DNA from 3 places in the Streptomyces sp. NPDC051136 genome. Region 2 is predicted to be linked to each of the others. Evidence: riboswitches for the same ligand, from Rfam matches in the RefSeq annotation. Region 2 holds a riboswitch; each other region holds the start of a gene.
What was found. Region 2 has a riboswitch for cobalamin ahead of ACIBCJ_RS18895 (ribonucleoside-diphosphate reductase subunit alpha). Riboswitches for the same ligand answer to the same signal wherever they lie in the genome.

Region 1 (7,089 bases), on a different contig from region 2:
GACCAGGTGTTCCAGGCCCGACGGGTGGGCGGCCAGGGCGTCCTTGGACTCGGCGGCGCCGACGAAGCCGACCGGCACGCCGATGACGGCGGCCGGACGGGGCGCCCCCTCCTCGATCATCTCCAGCAGCCGGAAGAGCGCGGTGGGCGCGTTGCCGACGGCGACCACGGCCCCCTCCAGCCGGTCGCGCCACAGCTCCAGGGCGGCGGCGCTGCGCGTGGTGCCGAGCCTGGCCGCCAGCTCGGGGACGGCCGGGTCGGACAGGGTGCACAGGACGTCGTTGTCCGCGGGCAGCCGCTTGCGCGTGACGCCGCTCGCCACCATCCGCACGTCGCACAGGATGGGCGCGCCGGAGCGCAGGGCCTCGCGGGCGCGGGCCACCACGCCGGAGGAGTACGCGAGATCGCGCACGAGGTCCACCATGCCGCAGGCGTGGATCATCCGGACCGCGACCTGGCTGACGTCCGCGGGCAACGCCGCGAGGTCCGCCTCCGCGCGGATGGTCGCGAAGGACGCGCGGTAGATGGCCGCGCCGTCCTTCTCGTAGTCGTAGGGGGTCACGGTGCTGGTCTCGCTGCTCTCGGTCGTCGTGGTACGGCTCGTACGGCTCATGAGGTGATCGCCGCCAGGGCGGTGGCGAGGTCGGACAGGTCGTGGACCGCGGCGGTGCGGGTCTGCCGCCCGGCGCCGTCGGTCCGCGTGACGCGGTAACCGCCGTCCGGTACGGCGGTCACGTCGACGCGGTCGCCCCGGGGGTGGCCGCACCGCCGCTCGCAGCCGGACCAGTACAGCGGGAGGCGGGCACCGCCCACGGCGCCGAGGGCGCGGGTCGCGTCGGCGCGGACGTCCGCGTGGGACTTGCCGCACCCCGGCCGCCCGATGCACGCGCCGACGCCCGGCCAGGGCGAGGCGGGGTCGGTGACGAGGCCCGCGGCGGCCAGGCGGGAGAGGGCGGCGCTCCGCTCGGACGCGGTCATGTCCGCGGTGGGGACGACGACGCCGCGCCAGGGGGTGAGGCGCAGTTCACCGGGGGCGACCGCGGTCAACTCCCGCCACTGCGGGGCGGTCAGGCGCCCGAGCGGGACATGGACGGACAGAGCGGAGCCGACGATCCCGGGAGGGGGCCCGCCGGTGGCCGCCGGGCTGCCCGGGGGGCGGGTGCCGACGGTGTCTGGCGCGGGGATCGGCTCCCGGGCCCTGTCGGGTCCCGGCGCACGGCTCGGGGCCCGGGTGCCGTCCGTTCCGGCCGGGCCGCTCGGGTCGTGGGTGGTGCCGGTGGCCGCCGTATTGTCCGGCGGCCGGGTGTCGTCGGTCCCCGTCGCGTCGCCCGGGCCCGGGGTGCAGTCGATGCCCGACGCCGCGAGGCGGTGTCGTAGGGCGGAGGTCAACTCGGTGTGCCCCGGCCCCAGGTCGTCGATGCGCCAGACCCGCTCGGCGGACCCCTCGGCGCACTCCAGGAACACCTCGGCCGCCAGCAGCGCCGCCCGCGGAGCGTCGCCCCCGGCGACCCGCAGCGTCTGCGGCGCGGAGCCCAGGCGGATCAGCGCACCGCCGTCGGCCGTGGCGCGCACGGTCACGTCGGCGCCGAGCGGGGCCATGTCACCGCGCCCGTCGTCGAGCGCGAACAGGAATCGCCCCGACAGTCCGCGCGCCGCCCCGCTCGCGCACAGCGCCGCGTCCAGCGCCGACAGCCAGGGCCGCACCTCGCGCACCCCGTTCCCGTCCAGCCCGGACAGCGGCGACGCCACGATGTTGCGCACCCTCTCGTGCCCACGGGACGGCAGGAGCCCGGCCTCCTCCAGCAGACCGGCCAACTCGCCGCCGCACGCGTCGCCGAGTCCGCGCAACTGCACGTTGCCGCGGGAGGTCAGGTGCAGCTCCCCGTCGCCCAGTTGCCGGGCCGCCTCCGCGAGGGCGTGCGCCTGCCGGGCGGTCAGGACACCGCCGGGCACGCGGACCCGGGCCAGGGCGCCGTCGTCGGCGGCGTGCAGCCGCAGCGACCCCGGGCAGGCGTCGCCGCGGTGCCGCGGAACCGGCGCGGCCGACGGGGACGAAAGCGGGGGAGGAGTGGGCACGGCGGCGAGCATACCGACCATCACACCGGCTGTATGCCCTGCCCTCTTGCGCCGCCCCTTACTATGCTGACCAGGTGGATCGTCCGGTCCGCCGCCGCCACGACGGCGACAGGGGAGGAAGCCCGGTGCGAACCCGGCGCGGTCCCGCCACTGTGAATCCGGCCACTAAGAGGCCGGACGAGCCAGGAACTCCCGCCGTCTTTCACCGCCCGGGGCGCGGACCCCGAGGAAGGCCAGACGACGCATGCCGCATTCGTCCGGGGAGCGCGCCGCGCAGCCCCGCATCCTGCTCCTGTCGACGTCCGACACCGACCTGCTCAGCGCCCGCGCGGCCGCCGGTCCGGTGCCCTACCGCTTCGCCAACCCCTCCCGCCTGCCGATCGAGGACCTGCCCGGCCTCCTCGACGGCGTGGGCCTGGTCGTCGTCCGCCTCCTCGGCGGAGTGCGCGCCTGGGAGGAGGGCCTGGACCTGCTGCTCGCCGACGGCCGCCCGGTCGTCGTCCTCACCGGTGAACAGGCGCCCGACGCCCAGCTGATGGCAGCCTCCACCGTGCCCGTCGGCATCGCCGCCGAGGCGCACGCGTACCTCGCCCACGGCGGACCGGCCAACCTGGAGCAGCTCGCCCGCTTCCTGTCCGACACCGTCCTGCTCACCGGCCACGGTTTCGACGCCCCCGCGCCCGCGCCCACCTGGGGTCCGCTGGAGCGCGAACCGGCCCGCGGCGAGGGCCCGGCCGTGGCCGTGCTCTACTACCGCGCCCACCACATGAGCGGCAACACCGCCTTCGTGCACGCCCTGTGCGACGCCGTGGAGGCCGCCGGCGGCCGCCCCCTGCCCCTCTACGTCGCCTCCCTGCGCGCCCCCGAGCCCGAGCTGATCGCCGAGCTGCGCGCCGCGGACGCGATCGTCACCACCGTCCTCGCGGCGGGCGGCACCAAGCCCGCCGAAGCCTCCGCGGGCGGCGACGACGAGTCCTGGGACGCGGGCGCGCTCACCGCGCTGGACGTGCCCATCCTCCAGGCCCTGTGCCTGACCGGGTCGCGCACCGCCTGGGAGGAGAACGACGAGGGGGTGTCGCCCCTGGACGCGGCCAGCCAGATCGCCGTGCCGGAGTTCGACGGCCGCCTGATCACCGTCCCGTTCTCCTTCAAGGAGATCGACGCCGACGGCCTCCCGGCGTACGTCGCCGACCCCGAACGCGCCGCCCGCGTCGCCGGCATCGCCGTACGCCACGCCCGTCTGCGGCACATCCCGGCCGCCGGCAAGCGCCTGGCCCTCGTGCTCTCCGCCTACCCGACCAAGCACTCCCGCATCGGCAACGCGGTCGGCCTCGACACCCCCGCCAGCGCCGTCGCCCTGCTGCGCAGGCTGCGCGAGGAGGGGTACGACTTCGGCACCGGCGAGGTCCCCGGCCTGGTCTCCGGCGACGGCGACGAGCTGATCCGCGCGCTGATCGAGGCGGGCGGCCACGACCAGGACTGGCTGACCGAGGAGCAGCTCGCCCGCAACCCGGTGCGCGTCCCGGCCGCCGACTACCGGCGCTGGTACGCGACCCTCCCCGAGGAGCTGCGCACCTCCGTCGAGCAGCACTGGGGCCCGCCGCCGGGCGAGATGTTCGTCGACCGCAGCCGCAACCCCGAGGGCGACATCGTGCTGGCCGCCCTGCGCCACGGCAACCTGCTGATCCTCATCCAGCCCCCGCGCGGCTTCGGCGAGAACCCCATCGCCATCTACCACGACCCGGACCTGCCGCCCTCCCACCACTACCTCGCCGCCTACCGCTGGATCGCCGCGAGCACCGAGGACGGCGGCTTCGGCGCGGACGCCATGATCCACCTGGGCAAGCACGGCAACCTGGAGTGGCTGCCCGGCAAGAACGCCGGCCTGTCCGCCGCCTGCGGCCCCGACGCCGCCCTCGGCGACCTCCCGCTGATCTACCCGTTCCTCGTCAACGACCCCGGCGAGGGCACCCAGGCCAAGCGCCGCGTCCACGCCACGCTCATCGACCACCTCGTCCCGCCGATGGCCCGCGCCGACTCCTACGGCGACATCGCCCGCCTGGAACAACTCCTCGACGAGTACGCCCAGATCGCGGCCATGGACCCGGCCAAGCTCCCGGCGATCCGCGCCCAGATCTGGACCCTCATCCAGGCCGCGAAGCTCGACCACGACCTCGGCCTCGACGACCGGCCCGACGACGAGGGCTTCGACGACATGATCCTCCATGTCGACGGCTGGCTCTGCGAGGTCAAGGACGCCCAGATCCGCGACGGCCTGCACGTCCTCGGCACCCCGCCCGCCGGCGCCGACCGCGTCAACCTCGTGCTCGCCATCCTGCGCGCCCGCCAGATATGGGGCGGCGCCACCGCCCTGCCCGGTCTGCGCGAGGCCCTGGGCCTGGACGAGTCCGCCGCCACCCGCACCACGGCCGACGCCGCCGAGGAACGGGCCCGCGCGCTCGTCCAGGCGATGGAGGACGCGGACTGGGACCCGGCCGCCGTACCCACCGGGCACGGCGAACAGGTCGCCGCGATCCTGGAGTTCGCGGCCCGCGAGGTCGTCCCGCGGCTCGCCGCCACCACCGCCGAGATCGACCACGCCGTGCACGCCCTGAACGGCGGCTTCGTCCCCGCCGGGCCCTCCGGGTCGCCGCTGCGCGGCCTGGTCAACGTCCTGCCGACCGGCCGCAACTTCTACTCGGTCGACCCCAAGGCCGTCCCCTCCCGGCTGGCCTGGGAGACCGGGCAGGCCCTCGCCGACAGCCTCCTGGAGCGGTACCGCACCGACCACGGCGACTGGCCGACCTCCGTCGGCCTCTCCCTGTGGGGCACCAGCGCCATGCGCACCGCGGGCGACGACGTCGCCGAGGCCCTCGCCCTGCTCGGCGTCCGCCCGGTCTGGGACGACGCCTCCCGCCGCGTCACCGGCCTCGAACCCGTCCCGTACGAGGAGCTGGGCCGCCCCCGCATCGACGTCACCCTGCGCATCTCGGGTTTCTTCCGGGACGCCTTCCCGCACACCGTCGGCCTGCTCGACGACGCCGTACGGCTCGCCGCGTCCCTGGAGGAGCCCGCCGAGGTCAACCGCGTCCGCGCCCACGTCCAGGCCGACCTCGCCGAGCACGGTGACGAACGCCGGGCCACCACCCGCATCTTCGGCTCCCGTCCCGGCACCTACGGCGCCGGACTGCTCCAGCTCATCGACTCCCGCGACTGGCGCACCGACGCCGACCTCGCCGAGGTCTACACCGTCTGGGGCGGCTACGCCTACGGCCGCGACCTCGACGGCCGCCCGGCCCGCGACGAGATGGAGACGGCGTACCGGCGCATCGCGGTGGCCGCGAAGAACACCGACACCCGCGAACACGACATCGCCGACTCGGACGACTACTTCCAGTACCACGGCGGCATGGTGGCCGCCGTCCGCGCCCTGCGCGGCACCGCCCCCGAGGCGTACATCGGCGACTCCACCCGGCCCGAGACCGTCCGCACGCGCACGCTGGTCGAGGAGACCTCCCGCGTCTTCCGTGCCCGCGTGGTCAACCCCAAGTGGATCGAGGCGATGCGCCGCCACGGCTACAAGGGCGCCTTCGAACTCGCCGCGACCGTCGACTACCTCTTCGGCTACGACGCCACCACGGGTGTCATGGCCGACTGGATGTACGACAAGCTCACCGAGACCTACGTCCTGGACCCGGCCAACCGCGAGTTCCTCCAGCAGGCCAACCCCTGGGCCCTGCACGGCATCGCCGAGCGGCTGCTGGAGGCGGAGTCGCGTGGCATGTGGGAGAAGCCCGACCCGGAGGTCCTGGCCGCGCTGCGCCAGGCGTACCTGGAGACCGAGGGCGACCTGGAGGGCGAGGACTGAGCACGGCCGGCCCGCGACGGACCCGTGCCGCCCGCCCGCCGGGCGACACGGGTCCTAGGACCAATGCCTGATCTTCCGCTCCGGCATCTGCTGTTAGCGTGCACTTGCACATTATTGGCAATAACGTCGGAGGATGTTGGACATGGCGGTGTACACGCTCCCTGAGCTTCCCTACGACTACGCGGAGCTCGAACCGGTCATCAACCCGCAGATCATCGAGCTGCACCACGACAAGCACCACGCCGCGTACGTGAAGGGCGCCAACGACACGCTGGAGCAGCTCGCCGAGGCGCGGGACAAGGAGCAGTGGGGCTCCATCAACGGCCTGGAGAAGAACCTGGCCTTCCACCTCTCCGGTCACATCCTGCACTCGATCTACTGGCACAACATGACCGGCGACGGCGGCGGCGAGCCCCTGGCGGCCGACGGCGTGGGCGACCTGGCCGACGCGATCACCGAGTCCTTCGGCTCCTTCGCCGGCTTCAAGACGCAGCTGACCAAGGCCGCCGCGACCACCCAGGGTTCGGGCTGGGGCGTGCTGGCCTACGAGCCCCTGAGCGGCCGCCTGATCGTCGAGCAGGTCTACGACCACCAGGGCAACGTCGGCCAGGGCTCCACCCCGATCCTGGTCTTCGACGCCTGGGAGCACGCGTTCTACCTGCAGTACAAGAACCAGAAGGTCGACTTCATCGACGCCATGTGGGCCGTCGTCAACTGGCAGGACGTCGCCAAGCGCTACGAGGCCGCCAAGTCCCGCACCAACGCCCTGCTGCTGGCCCCCTGAACCACCTGAGACGTCCTGCCTCGTGATCGTCTTCTCACCCTTCACCGGGCAGGCGGCACCACGGAAGGCCCCCGGGGGACTCGCGCCCCCGGGGGCCTTCCGCCGTTCGTCCGCCCCCGGGAGCGGAACCGGGCGGCGGGCCCCCCGCACGGGGACAGTGGCACTCAGGCCGCCATCAGCGCCGCGAGGGCGCGGTCCATCGCGGCGCCGAACTCCTCCGGCGCCAGCGGCAGACGGGACTTGACGTCCCGGCTCCACCGGTCGGCGAGGACCTCGGCGGAGCCCGCCTCGACGCCATCGAGCGCCGCGTCGGCGAGGTCGCGCGGAGCGATCTTGGCCACGGGCCAGCCCGCGGCCATGTC
Region 2 (7,089 bases):
CTTCACGCCATCCTCCTCAGGGATGCCACACAACCCCCCTGCCTCCCCGCGGTTGCTCGTCGACGCGGACCGCCCATGGGGCCGGGACCTGGACCAATGGTGTAGACCAGTACGGGGAGCTTGGCCCAGACCAATAGGACTGTCAAGGGTGTTCAAACTCCGCCGGTCCGTCCGTGATGGGACCGAGATATGCAGGGACCTTTCATTGCGCAAGCGACAGATCGGGCGGACCGGGACCGGGTGTACCACCGCCCACCCAAGGGCGCGCCGACCGGGCTTCGTACGCGCGTACCAGCGGCGTCCGGCGCACCTATGGACTAGACCAAGGGTGTTCCCCCGGGTATACAGAAGGGATCACGGAGCGTGCGGGGCCATCCCGGCACGAAGCCGTGCCACGATGTGAGCCGTGGCCGACAGGGATAGCGGTCGCTTCGGCACCCGGAGCCGGGAAGGCAGAGCATGAGCACCGACGTCAGCAGTGCGGAGAACGAGGGTGGGGCGACCGTCCGTACCGCGCGCGTGCCCAAGTACTACCGTCTGAAGAAGCATCTGCTCGACATGACCCGGACCCAGACGCCGGGCACGCCGGTCCCGCCCGAGCGCACCCTGGCCGCCGAGTTCGACACCTCGCGCACGACCGTGCGCCAGGCCCTTCAGGAGCTGGTCGTCGAGGGCCGCCTGGAGCGCATCCAGGGCAAGGGCACCTTCGTCGCCAAGCCCAAGGTGTCGCAGGCGCTGCAACTCACGTCGTACACCGAGGACATGCGGGCGCAGGGCCTCGAACCCACCTCGCAGCTGCTGGACATCGGCTACATCACCGCCGACGACCGGCTCGCCGGGCTGCTGGACATCACGGCCGGCGGCCGGGTGCTGCGCATCGAGCGGCTGCGCATGGCCAACGGTGAGCCGATGGCGATCGAGACCACCCACCTCAGCGCGAAGCGCTTCCCGGCGCTGCGCCGCTCCCTGGTGAAGTACACCTCCCTCTACACCGCGCTCGCCGAGGTGTACGACGTCCACCTCGCCGAGGCCGAGGAGACCATCGAGACCTCGCTGGCCACCCCGCGCGAGGCCGGCCTGCTCGGCACGGACGTCGGCCTGCCGATGCTGATGCTCTCCCGGCACTCGCAGGACCGCACCGGTCAGCCGGTGGAATGGGTGCGCTCGGTGTACCGGGGCGACCGCTACAAGTTCGTGGCCCGCCTCAAGCGCCCTCAGGACTAGGGCATACCCGGCATACGCTCCCGCGCGCGAGCGCGAGATTGCAGTTGAGGACCGATATACGGACGAGGTCTTCCGCTGTCTTGACACCGTCACCTACATTTCGTGCGCACTGCACGAGGTGATCAGCGAGGGGACGGAGCCGCGCATGCCAGAAGACACAGAAGCGAGCAGAGAGCCGGTGGTGACGCCGGTGCGCGTCGTCATCGGGCTCTGCCTCGTCGCACCGTTCGTCGCCATGCTGTGGGTCGGTTCGTACGCGAAGTCCGACCCGACGTTCATCGGCATTCCCTTCTTCTACTGGTACCAGATGGCCTGGGTGCTGATCTCCACGGTGCTGACGGTGATCGCGTACCAGCTGTGGCAGCGCGACCAGCGCGGACGCGCCGCCCACTCCGCCGCCGCCTCCACCCCGAAGGGCGGTGAGCCGCGATGAACGACGGCGTGAACGGCGTCGCACTCGCCGTCTTCATCTTCTTCTTCGTCCTCGTCACCGCCATGGGCTTCCTGGCCGCGCGCTGGCGCCGGGCCGAGAACGAGCACAGCCTCGACGAGTGGGGCCTCGGCGGCCGCTCGTTCGGCACCTGGGTCACCTGGTTCCTGCTGGGCGGCGACCTGTACACCGCGTACACCTTCGTGGCCGTCCCGGCGGCGATCTACGCGGCGGGCGCGTCCGGCTTCTTCGCGGTGCCGTACACGATCCTGGTCTACCCGCTGATCTTCACCTTCCTGCCCCGCCTGTGGTCGGTCTCGCACAAGCACGGGTACGTGACGACCTCGGACTTCGTGCGCGGCCGGTTCGGCTCCAAGGGCCTGTCGCTGGCGGTCGCCGTCACCGGCATCCTGGCGACGATGCCGTACATCGCGCTCCAGCTGGTCGGCATCCAGGCCGTCCTGGACGTGATGGGCGTCGGCGGCGGCGAGGACACCAACTGGTTCGTCAAGGACCTGCCGCTGCTGATCGCCTTCGGCGTGCTGGCGGCGTACACCTACTCGTCGGGACTGCGCGCGCCCGCGCTGATCGCGTTCGTGAAGGACACGCTGATCTACATCGTGATCGCGGTGGCGATCATCTACATCCCGATCAAGCTGGGCGGCTTCGACGACATCTTCGCGTCGGCGAGCGACAAGTTCACCGAGGCGGGGGCGGGCGGAGTGGTGCCGGCCGCGGGGGGCCAGTGGACGTATGCGACCCTGGCGCTCGGCTCGGCGCTGGCCCTGTTCATGTACCCGCACTCGATCACCGCCACGCTGTCCTCGCGCAGCCGTGAGGTGATCCGCCGCAACACCACGATCCTGCCGCTGTACTCGCTGATGCTGGGCCTGCTCGCGCTGCTGGGCTTCATGGCGATCGCGGCCGGGGTGAAGGTGAAGAACGGCCAGCTGGCGATCCCGCAGCTGTTCGAGAACATGTTCCCGGACTGGTTCGCGGGCGTGGCCTTCGCGGCCATCGGCATCGGCGCCCTGGTCCCGGCGGCGATCATGTCGATCGCGGCCGCGAACCTCTTCACCCGCAACATCTACAAGGACTTCATCAAGCCGGACGCCACGCCGCAGCAGGAGACCAAGGTCTCCAAGCTGGTGTCGCTCCTGGTGAAGGTGGGCGCGCTGATCTTCGTCCTGGGCATGGACAAGACCGTCGCGATCAACTTCCAGCTGCTGGGCGGCATCTGGATCCTGCAGACCTTCCCGGCCCTGGTCGGCGGCCTGTTCACCCGCTGGTTCCACCGCTGGGCGCTGCTCGGCGGCTGGGCGGTCGGCATGGTCTACGGCACGGTCGCCGCCTACGGCGTGGCCTCGCCGACGCAGAAGCACTTCGGCGGCTCCTCCGACGAGATTCCCGGCATCGGCGAGATCGGCTACATCGGTCTCACCGCCTTCGTGCTGAACGTCGTGGTCACCGTGGTCCTGACCTTCGTCCTGAGGGCCCTCAAGGCGCCCGACGGCGTGGACGAGACCAGCCCGGCCGACTACACGGCGGACGCCGGAGACCCCGGTGTCCAGGTGGAACTGCCGCCGGCCACGGCGGGCAGCTCGCACTGACCCCGGCCGGAGTCCCGGCATCGAGGCGGGCCGTCGGAGAAATCCGGCGGCCCGCCGTCGTACCCGTGGGGCACACTCGGCCGCATGGACTTCGCGATCCGGCCGGCGGCCGACGACGAGTACGACACCCTCGGCGAGATCACGGCGCAGGCCTATCTCCGGGACGGCCTCCTCGACTTCGGTGAGGACGACGCCTACCTCGGTGAGCTGAGGAACGTGGGCAAGCGGGCGGCGGCCGCGCAGGTGCTGGTCGCCGCGGCGGACGGCCAGGTGCTCGGCGGCGTCACCTTCGTGCCCTCGGGCGGCCCCATGGCGGACATCGCGCGGCCCGGCGAGGCCGAGATACGCATGCTCGCCGTCTCCCGCCCGGCACGCGGCCGCGGGGCCGGTGAGGCCCTCGTGCGGGCCTGCGTCGACCGGGCACGGTCCGTCGAGGGGTGCACGGGCGTCGTGCTGTCGACCCAGCGCGCCATGCGCTCCGCCCACCGCCTCTACGAGCGCCTGGGTTTCGTGCGCACGCCCGACCGCGACTGGAACCCGCTTCCCGAGCTGGACGGCTTCACGCTGCTCACCTACCGGCTGACGCTCTGACACCGAACCGGCGCGACGCGCGGGCACGGCAGCCGGACACAACATCTGGGGGTGCTGGCGGAGCCCGGCACTAGATGTATGCTCGTGCTCGCTGTCGCCGCAGGGGAATCCGGTGCGAATCCGGAACTGTCCCGCAACGGTGTACTTGCGTGCATCCGTACGTCTTCGCACGTGCGCGCACGCCTGTCCAGTCCGAGGACCTGCCGACGGTGCGCCCGGCCGAACCGGCCCGGGTGCCATGACGTCCGGGCCTCGTGGAGTGGGCCGGTGGACGCGACGCCGTGCGCGCTCGTGCCGCCCCCTGCCCTCCCCCAGGCCCCGTGCCGAGCGAGGGAGTGCTCCACGTGACCATCGCGCCAGCCGATCCGGCTTCAGCGACCCCGGTGACGGCGACCGGGGAACCCGACGGACCCGGTGCCGCCCTGCTGCGGACCCTGACCGGGCTCACCGCCGACCTCCCCGGCGCCGATCCCGGACGAGTGGCCGCCGCCGCACTGCGCGGCCGGTCCGCCCGCGCCGACGAGGCCGAGCTGCGCGAGCTGGCCACGGAGGCGTCCGCCGGGCTGATCTCCGAGGACCCGGTCTACTCCCGGCTGGCCGCCCGGCTGCTCACCCTCGGCATCCGCGACGAGGCCGCCTCACAGGGAGTCGTCGCCTTCACCGACGCGGTCGCCACCGGGCACCGCGAGGGCCTGATCGCCGACCGCACCGCCGCGTTCGTGCGGCTGCACGGCGACCGCCTGGACGCGCTGGTCGACCCGGACGCCGACGACCGCTTCGGCTACTTCGGGCTGCGCACCGTGTACAGCCGCTACCTGCTGCGCCACCCGATCACCCGCAAGGCCGTCGAGACCCCCCAGCACTTCCTGCTGCGGGTCGCCGCCGGACTCGCCGAGGACGACACCGCCCGGTCGGTCGACGAGGTCGCCGCGCTCTACGGTCTGATGAGCCGCCTGGACTACCTGCCCTCCTCGCCCACCCTCTTCAACTCCGGCACCCGGCACGCCCAGATGTCGTCCTGCTACCTCCTGGACTCCCCCAAGGACGAGCTGGACTCCCTCTACGACCGGCTGCACCAGGTGGCCCGCCTGTCCAAGCACGCCGGCGGCATCGGCATCGCCTACTCCCGCGTCCGTTCCCGCGGTTCGCTGATCCGCGGCACCAACGGGCACTCCAACGGCATCGTCCCGTTCCTGAAGACGCTGGACGCCTCGGTCGCCGCCGTGAACCAGGGCGGCCGGCGCAAGGGTGCCGCGGCGGTCTACCTGGAGACCTGGCACGCGGACGTCGAGGAGTTCCTGGAGCTGCGGGACAACACCGGTGAGGACGCCCGCCGTACGCACAACCTGAACCTCGCGCACTGGATCCCGGACGAGTTCATGCGCCGCGTGGACGCCGACGGGTCCTGGTCGCTGTTCTCCCCCGCCGACGTGCCGGAGCTGACCGACCTGTGGGGCGAGGAGTTCGACGCCGCGTACCGCGGGGCGGAGGAGGCGGGACTCGCCCGCAAGGTGCTGCCCGCCCGTGAGCTGTACGGCCGCATGATGCGCACCCTGGCGCAGACCGGCAACGGCTGGATGACCTTCAAGGACACCGCCAACCGCACGGCCAACCAGACCGCGACCCCCGGCCACGTCGTCCACTCCTCCAACCTCTGCACGGAGATCCTGGAGGTCACGGACGACGGGGAGACGGCGGTCTGCAACCTCGGCTCGGTCAACCTCGGCGCGTTCGTCGACCGGACGGCGGGTGACCTCGACTGGGAGCGCCTGGACGCCACCGTCCGCACCGCCGTGACCTTCCTGGACCGGGTCGTCGACATCAACTTCTACCCGACCGAGCAGGCGGGCCGCTCCAACGCCCGCTGGCGCCCGGTCGGGCTCGGCGCGATGGGCCTGCAGGACGTCTTCTTCCAGCTGCGCCTGCCCTTCGACTCGCCCGAGGCGAAGGCCCTGTCCACCCGCATCGCCGAGCGGATCATGCTCGCCGCGTACGAGACCTCCGCCGACCTCGCCGAGCGCGGTGGCCCCGCCCCGGCCTGGGAGAAGACCCGTACGGCACAGGGCGTGCTGCACCCGGACCACTACGGCGTGGAGCCCGCCTGGCCGGAGCGCTGGGCCGCGCTGCGCGCCCGCATGGCGACGACCGGGCTGCGCAACTCGCTGCTCCTGGCGATCGCGCCGACCGCGACCATCGCCTCCATCGCCGGTGTCTACGAGTGCATCGAGCCGCAGGTGTCCAACCTGTTCAAGCGCGAGACGCTGTCCGGTGAGTTCCTCCAGGTCAACTCCTACCTGGTGGACGACCTCAAGCGGCTCGGCGTGTGGGACGCGCGCACCCGTGAGGCGCTGCGCGAGGCGAACGGATCGGTGCAGGGCTTCTCCTGGATCCCCGAGGACGTGCGCGCGCTGTACCGCACCGCCTGGGAGATCCCGCAGCGCGGCCTGATCGACATGGCCGCCGCCCGCACCCCGTACCTGGACCAGGCGCAGTCCCTCAACCTGTTCCTGGAGACGCCGACCATCGGGAAGCTCTCCTCGATGTACGCGTACGCCTGGAAGCAGGGCCTGAAGACCACGTACTACCTGCGTTCACGCCCGGCGACCCGCATCGCCCGCGCCGCGGCCCGCGCCACCACCGTCCCCGCGCAGGCCGCCCCCGGTCCCGAAGCGGTCGCCTGCTCCCTGGAAAACCCCGAGTCCTGCGAGGCCTGCCAGTAATGACCGCCGAGACCCCCGCGAACCCCGAGAACCGCGTGACGAAGAACCTGCTCGACCCGGGCTTCGAGCTGACCCTGCGCCCGATGCGCTACCCGGACTTCTACGAGCGCTACCGGGACGCCATCAAGAACACCTGGCACGTCGAGGAGGTCGACCTCCACTCGGACGTCGCCGACCTGGCGAAGCTCAGCCCCGAGGAGCAGCACCTGATCGGCCGGCTGGTGGCCTTCTTCGCCACCGGTGACTCGATCGTGGCGAACAACCTGGTGCTGACGCTGTACAAGCACATCAACTCCCCCGAGGCGCGGCTGTACCTGAGCCGCCAGCTCTTCGAGGAGGCCGTCCACGTCCAGTTCTACCTGACCCTGCTGGACACCTACCTGCCCGACCCGGAGGACCGTGCCGCCGCCTTCGCGGCCGTGGAGAACATCCCCTCCATCCGGGAGAAGGCCGAGTTCTGCTTCCGGTGGATGGACTCGGTGGAGTCGATCGACCGCCTGGAGTCCCGGGCCGA
Region 3 (7,089 bases), on a different contig from region 2:
GTGCCCGCGGCGCGCAGCCGGTCCAGGGTGGCGAGCAGCCGCTCCTGCCCGTCCGGGTCGAGCCCGGCGGTCGGCTCGTCGAGGATCAGCACCCGGGGCCGCATCGCGACCGCCCCGGCGATCGCCGTCCGCTTGCGCTGCCCGTACGACAGCAGGTGCGTGGGCCGGTCGGCCAGCGCCGCGATGTCCAGCGCGGCCAGCGCCTCCCCGACCCGGGAGCGCACCTCCGCGTCCGGCAGGCCGAGGTTCAGCGGCCCGAAGGACACGTCCTGGCCGACCGAGGCGGCGAAGAGCTGGTCGTCCGGGTCCTGCACCACCAGCTGCACCGTGGTCCGCAGCCGGGTCAGCCCCTTGCGGTCGTACGTCACCGGCTCGCCGCCGAGCGTCAACGACCCCGCCCGCGGCCGCAGTCCGCCGCTGAGCAGCCGCATCAAGGTGGTCTTGCCGCTGCCGTTGCGGCCGAGCAACGCCAGCGCACGTCCCTCGCGCACCGCGAAGTCCAGCCCCGCCAGCACGTCGGGGCCCTCCTCGTACGCGAAGGACGCACCCCGCAGGGCGACCAGGGCCGGTTCCGGTGACAGCGCCGGTCCGCTCACGACAGGGGTCCTTCCAGTACGAGGGTGAGACCGGCCAGCACCGCGAGGAGCGCGACACTCGCCGCCGTGAACGGCACCGAGAGCCGCGCCTCGGGCACCAGCACGCGCAGCGTGCCGTCGTAACCGCGCCCGGCGAGCCCCGACTGGAGCCGAGCCGCCCGGTCGAAGGCCCGCACGAACGCGGTGGCCCCGAGCCCGCCGAGCGAACGCCAGGTCGCCGCCCGGGTGGTGTGCCCCAGCCGCGCGGCCTGCGCCTCGCGGATCCGGCGCACCGAGTCCAGCAGCAGGAAACTCATCCGGTACGTCACCAGCGCCACGTCCACGACCGGCGCCGGCACCCCGGCCCGCACCAGCCGCGGCAACAGGTCGGACATCGGCGTGGTGAACGCGAACAGCAGCACCCCGAGCGAGGCCGCCGAGGTGCGCAGCAGCAGCTCACCCGCGCGCACCGCACCGCCGTCCGCCGCCGACAGGAACCCGTCCGGGCCCCCGACCTGCACCAGCAGTGGCAGCACCCCCGTCACACAGAATCCCAACGGCACCCGGTACGCCCGCCACAGCCGGCGTCCGGGCACACCCGCCGGGCCGAGCAGCACGATCAGCGCCGTCACCAGCACCAGTGCCGCGCCGGGCCACGGCGGCAGCGAGATCGCGAGCACGGTCAGACCGAGCCCGAGCACGGCCTTGTCCACGGGGTGCCGGCGGCGCCAGCGACTGCTGTGCGCCGCCGCGTCGATCGGCAGCACTCAGTCCCCACCGGGGGTGTCCCGCGGAGCCGCCGTCGCCGCCGTCGACGCCCGCTCCTCACCCTGCCGCCGGCCCCGGCGCAGCCCGAAGTAGTACGCCAGCACGCCCGCGCCGAGCGCGGCCTGCAACGCGAACAGCGCCGACTCGATCTCCCCGGAGGGCGGTTCGTACAGCGGGGAGAACCACGGTTCGTAGTCCGGCTCGATCTCGGTGATCGCCGTCTCCGCCTCCGCGTCCGCACCGGCGAACGGCTCCTCCTTGTGGTCGCCCAGCCCCAGCACCAGCGGCAGCACCGCCAGCGCGGCGACGGCGAGCAGCAGCAGGGCGTTGATCTTCGCGTTCCGGCTCATCGGGCCACCGCCTGTTCCTTGTTCCCGCTACCCGCCGGCGCCTTCGTCAGGAGCACGCCCAGCCGGGTCAGTTCACCCTTGCTGGACTGCACCAGCAGTCGCATGACGATCACGGTGAGCAGGCCCTCGCTCACCGCCAGCGGGATCTGCGTGACGGCGAAGATCGAGCCGAACTTGCCGAGCGCGCCCAGGAAACCGCTGCTCGGGTCGGGGAAGGCCAGCGCCAGCTGCACGCTGGTGACGCAGTAGGTGGACAGGTCGGCGACGAACGCCCCGAAGAACACGGTGACCATCAACGGCACATCGAAGCGGCGCAGCAGGCGGTAGACGCCGTAACCGGCCCAGGGGCCGACGATGGCCATCGAGAAGACGTTGGCCCCGAGCGTGGTCAGCCCGCCGTGGGCGAGCAGCAGCGCCTGGAAGAGCAGGGTGATGGTGCCCAGTACCGCCATGATCGGCGGCCGGAACAGGACGGCGCCCAGACCGGTGCCGGTCGGGTGGGAACAACTCCCGGTGACCGAAGGCAGCTTCAGGGCCGACAGGACGAACGTGAAGGCCCCCGAGGCCCCGAGGAGCAGGGTGCTCTCCGGGTGCTCCCTGACCTCACGGGTGAGTGACCGGACTCCGTGGACGACGAACGGCGCGGACGCGACACCCCAGGCGATCGCGTGCGCCGGTGGCAGAAAGCCCTCGGCTATGTGCATGGCTCAGCAGACCCTCTCCAGCACCTCGTGGATGGACGACGCGCCTTGGCCGGTCTCCTGGCTTACGGGTACCACCGCCCGTGCTCCGCCTTCCCGGACCGCAAGCGATCCAGTGGCTGCCCGCGAGGGCCGGAGCCGGACTTCCCGATTCACAGTGGCGAGGGCCGCACCGGCATCACACCGGATTTCCCGTTCACCAAGGCGTGGCGACAGTAGTGCTCACACGGGGCCGGGCACAAGCGGGCCGCACGCCGGGCGGACGCCCCGCCGGGCCGTCGAAGAGGCCCGGGGCCTGCGAAAACGCAAGGCGCCACCGGTCCGACATCCGCCACCGCCCCTCCGCGCCCGACGTGGCGAAGATCTCCGCGCGCCTGTGCCGCGGAGCACCCGGATCGGCGGAACCGGCCCCGCTGATCCGGGGGACCTGACCACCCTGTCCGCATCCGGCCGGTCACCGTGGCGCCTCCGCCGCCTCCTTCGGTGCCCTGCCCGCCTCCGGCCCGGTCCGGCGCACCAGTTGGGCGACGACGAAGGAGACGACCGACGCCATGACGATCAGCGGCGTCTGGTCGTGGGCGTCCCGGCCCATCAGCAGCACCGCCAGGACCGCGCTGGCCAGCGGCAGCCCCGTCACCGCGGCCGCCGCGGCGGAGATGCCGAGGGCGAGGGCCGGGGTCGCGCCGAACCCGGGCAGCCCGGAGCAGGCCAGGGCGGTCGCCGCGCCCAGCAGCACCGACGGGAAGATCGGGCCGCCGCGCAGCGCCCCCAGCGCGATGCCCCAGGCCAGTCCCTTGCACGCGACCAGCGCGACGAGCGCCCCGACGGACCACGCGTGGGGGTGCGCGGCGAGCTGGGCGAGGGCGGCCTGGCCGGACAGCGCCGCCTCGGCCGGGGAGCGGCCCGTGATGAGCGCGTACGCGGCGATGCAGACGCCGACGGCGGTGGCGCACACGACGGTGCGGGTGGCCCTGCGGTGCCGGGTCCAGGTGACGGTGCGATGGCCCAGCCCCCGGGCCAGCGTGACCAGTACGGCGATCAGGGCCGCCGTGGGAAGACCCCACAGGAAGTCGCCCGCGTCCGGACCGGCCTGCGGCGGCAGATCGGGCAGGGCCAACGCGCCGATGTCCAGCCCCGTCCACTGCCCGAAGCCGGTGAAGACCAGCGCGCCCGTCGCGCTGGCCAGCAGACACGGCAGCAGCAGCGTGACCATCTGCGCCCCGGCGAGCCCGGCCCCCTCGATGAGCAGGACCGCCGCCGCGACCGGACCGCCGAGAATGGTGGAGATCGCGGCGGTGGAGCCGGCCGTGGCGAGGATCGCGCTCGCCCGCTGGTCGCCGCCCGCACCTGCCCGCCGCACCGCCAGCAGGGCGAGCCCGCTGCCGACGGCCATGAGCGGAGCCTCCGGACCCAGCACCACGCCGAGCGGCAGCGTGGCCAGCGCGGCGAGCACCGCGCCGGGCAGGGCACGCGGGCCGACCGGCGCACCGCCCAGGCCGTTCACCGGGAGATGGCCGCCGCCGCCCGGCATCCGGGTCACGATCGGCGCCAGGATCAGCCCGGCCAGGAGCAGCGCGGGCAGCGGCCACCACCAGGGCGGCGTGTCGTAACCGGCCGCCTCGGGCAGCGAGGTCCACACCCAGTGCTGCAACTCGTGCTGGAGGCCGACGAAGAAGAAGCAGGCCAGCGCGATGGGCACGCCCAGCAGCACGCACAGCAGCAACAGCCGCCGGTAGCCGGGGCTGAGCAGGGTCTGCCGCAGGGACTGCTCAGCCCGGTCCGCGGCGGCGTTCGCGGGCCCGCTCACCGAACCGGCCCGCGCGGGCCCCGCCGGGAGAGCCCGACCGACCGGGGCAGCCGACCCCGCCGGGACAGCAAGCACCCCCGGGCCAGCAAGCACCCCCGGGCCAGCGGGCCCCGCCGGGACAGTCGGGACAGCGGCCGACTCGTCACATGCCCTCCTTCGTCCGCGCCGCGCTCCGTCGCCGGCCCCGCCGGTCCCGTCGCCGGTCGGTCGCGGGCAGCCGCGGGTGCCGTTCAGTCAACGCGAGTCCGCGAGCCCCCGCATGCGCAGGACCGGCGCGCGGTTCACCCGTTCGGCGTACCCGCGTGGCCGGGGAGCCCGGACGCCCGCAGGCTCGGAACGACCTGTCGGTGCCGTCGGCGCCGGTGGGCAGCTGCCCCGTACGGGGGACACAGAAAGGACTCCGCTCATGAGCCAGCACGCCGAACCCACGCCCGGCCGGCCGTCCCGCGGCGACGCCTCCTGGGCTCAGCGCTCGGGCGACCGCACCAGCGGCTGGGTGACCGGAGGGGTCGTCTTCGCGGGCGTACTGCTGCTGCTGAACGGCGCCCTCGCCGTCCTGCAGGGCATCGCGGCCATCGCCGAGGACGACGTGTACGCCCGTATCGGCACCTACGTCTACGAGATGAGCCTCACCGGCTGGGGGATCGTCCACGTCATCCTGGGCGCCCTCGTGTTCGTCACCGGGTTCGGCCTGCTCAAGGACATGGCCTGGGCGCGGGTGGCGGGTATCGTCCTGGCCTCGCTGAGCCTGGTCGCCCAGTTCCTCTTCCTGCCGTACTCGCCCGTCTGGTCCGTGATCATGATGGCGATCGACGTGTTCGTGATCTGGGCCCTGGCCAGCCGCCAGGAGCACCCGTCCCGGACCTGAACCCTCCCACCCACGACGGCGGTCACCCCGCGCCGGCGGCGGTGACCGCCGTCGTGTCCGGGCTCAACGGCGGCGCAGGTTCCGGACCAGCACCGCCGCCGCCCCCACGGCGCCCGCGGCGGCCGCCGCCGTGCCCGCGAGGGCCAGGGACCGGGCCCGGCGGCCGGGAACCGCGGGACGGGCGCCCGGCGCGGTGCCGTACGCGCTGCCCGGGACCTCGGCGGTCGCGGTGCCCGGCAGGGCCGAGGCCAGCAGCTCCGCGAGGTGGACGCCCTCGTGTCCGCCGCTGTCGAACTCGTGGATCTGCGTACGGCAGCTGAAGCCGTCCGCGAGGACGACGGTCGACTCGTCCTCCTCCCGCAGCCGCGGCAGCAGCACCCGCTCCGCGCACGCCTCGCTGACGTCCAGGTGACCGCGTTCGAAGCCGAAGTTCCCGGCCAGGCCGCAGCAACCGGAGTCGAGCCGCTCCGCGTCCACCCCGGCCCGGCGCAGCAGCTCCCGGTCGGCGTCCCAGCCCAGTACGGCGTGCTGGTGGCAGTGCACCTGGGCCAGCGCCCGCGCGGACCGGCCGGGGACCTGGGGCGGCTCGTAGCCGGGGGAGTGCTCGGTGAGCAGCTCCGACAGCGTCACCGTCCGCTCGGCCAGCCGGCGCACGTCCTGGTCGCCGGGGAACATCTCCCCGGCGTCCGACCGGAACACGGCCGTGCAGCTGGGCTCCAGCGCCACCACCAGGCCGCCCGCCCGCACATGGTCCGCCAGAGCGCGCACGGTCCGGGTGAGGACCTTCTCCGCCGTGCCCAGCTGCCCCGTGGAGATCCAGGTCAGCCCGCAGCACAGCGGCTCGTCCGGCAGTTCCACCCGCCAGCCGGCGTGCTCCAGGAGCCGTACCGCCGCCCGGCCGACGTGCGGGTGGAAGTGGTTGGTGAAGGTGTCCGGCCACAGCAGTACCGGCCCGCGGTGCCCGTCGCCCTCCGGCTCGTGGTCCGCGAACCACTGCTCGAAGGTCCGCTCCGCGAACAGCGGTACCTCCCGGTCCGCCACCCCCGCCAGCAGCACCGCGGCCTTCGACAGCAGCGGGGCGTGGGTGAGGGCGTTGACGACCGGCCCGAGCCGGGCGCGGCCCACGACCCGGGCGAGCGCGGGCAGCCAGCCCATCGACCAGTCCGAGCGCGGCCTGCGCCACGGGCGGCCCTCGTAGTGGTGGGACAGGAACTCCGCCTTGTACGTGGCCATGTCCACGTCCGCCGGACAGTCCTTCTTGCAGCCCTTGCAGGACAGGCACAGATCGAGGGCGTCCTTGACCGCCTCCGAACGCCAGCCGTCCCGGATCGCACCGTCCCCGTGGCCGTCGAGCATCTCGAACAGCAGCCGGGCCCGGCCCCGCGTCGAGTGCTCCTCCTCCCGTGTCACCTGGTACGACGGGCACATCACGGTGCCGTCGCTGGTGTGCTGCCGGCACTTGCCGACACCGACGCAGCGGTTGGCGGCCTGCGAGAACGAACCCCCGTCGTGCGGGAACCGGAAACGCAGGTCGCGGGGCTCGAACGGGGCCCAGTCGCCCCCCAGACGCAGGTTCTCGTCCAGCCGGTACGGCGCGACGACCTTCCCCGGGTTCATCCGGTTGTGCGGGTCGAAGACGGCCTTGAGCCGCCCGAACGCCTCGACGAGCCGGTCGCCGAACATGCGGGCGAGCAGCTCCCCGCGGCTCTGCCCGTCCCCGTGCTCGCCGGAGAGCGAGCCGCCGAACCCGACGACGAGGTCGGCCGCCCGCTCCATGAACCGCCGGTACGTCGCCACGCCGTCCGCGGTGTACAGGTCGAACGGGATGCGGGTGTGCACGCAGCCCTGCCCGAAGTGGCCGTACAGGCTGGGGCCGGTGTCGCTCAGGTAACCGAACTCGTCGAACAGCGCCCGCAGTCGGCGCAGGTAGTCGCCCAGCTTCTCCGGCGAGACCGCCGAGTCCTCCCAGCCCTCGAAGGTGTCGGGCTTGCCCGGGATGTGCGCGGTGGCGCCGAGTCCG

Region 1: another riboswitch for cobalamin. It lies ahead of cobN (cobaltochelatase subunit CobN); the one in region 2 lies ahead of ACIBCJ_RS18895 (ribonucleoside-diphosphate reductase subunit alpha).
Region 3: another riboswitch for cobalamin. It lies ahead of ACIBCJ_RS24180 (energy-coupling factor ABC transporter permease); the one in region 2 lies ahead of ACIBCJ_RS18895 (ribonucleoside-diphosphate reductase subunit alpha).

What each region holds. Positions count from the first base shown of each region.
Region 1 covers NZ_JBITFE010000009.1:63,193-70,281, forward strand. Annotated here, with positions in the region: gene ACIBCJ_RS25225 (precorrin-8X methylmutase) at 1-612, opposite strand, end outside; gene ACIBCJ_RS25230 (cobalamin biosynthesis protein CobG) at 609-2,087, opposite strand; cobalamin riboswitch at 2,143-2,290, shown strand; gene cobN (cobaltochelatase subunit CobN) at 2,320-5,943, shown strand; gene ACIBCJ_RS25240 (superoxide dismutase) at 6,086-6,727, shown strand; gene ACIBCJ_RS25245 (SDR family oxidoreductase) at 6,892-7,089, opposite strand, start outside.
Region 2 covers NZ_JBITFE010000006.1:210,989-218,077, forward strand. Annotated here, with positions in the region: gene dasA (N,N'-diacetylchitobiose ABC transporter substrate-binding protein DasA) at 1-6, opposite strand, end outside; gene ACIBCJ_RS18875 (GntR family transcriptional regulator) at 460-1,224, shown strand; gene ACIBCJ_RS18880 (DUF3311 domain-containing protein) at 1,370-1,657, shown strand; gene mctP (monocarboxylate uptake permease MctP) at 1,654-3,264, shown strand; gene ACIBCJ_RS18890 (GNAT family N-acetyltransferase) at 3,349-3,855, shown strand; cobalamin riboswitch at 3,917-4,078, shown strand; gene ACIBCJ_RS18895 (ribonucleoside-diphosphate reductase subunit alpha) at 4,200-6,575, shown strand; gene ACIBCJ_RS18900 (ribonucleotide-diphosphate reductase subunit beta) at 6,575-7,089, shown strand, end outside.
Region 3 covers NZ_JBITFE010000008.1:287,125-294,213, reverse strand. Annotated here, with positions in the region: gene ACIBCJ_RS24195 (ATP-binding cassette domain-containing protein) at 1-596, opposite strand, end outside; gene cbiQ (cobalt ECF transporter T component CbiQ) at 593-1,342, opposite strand; gene ACIBCJ_RS24185 (energy-coupling factor ABC transporter substrate-binding protein) at 1,343-1,693, opposite strand; gene ACIBCJ_RS24180 (energy-coupling factor ABC transporter permease) at 1,690-2,397, opposite strand; cobalamin riboswitch at 2,427-2,613, opposite strand; gene ACIBCJ_RS24175 (chloride channel protein) at 2,849-4,201, opposite strand; gene ACIBCJ_RS24170 (hypothetical protein) at 4,608-5,069, shown strand; gene ACIBCJ_RS24165 (FAD-binding and (Fe-S)-binding domain-containing protein) at 5,133-7,089, opposite strand, start outside.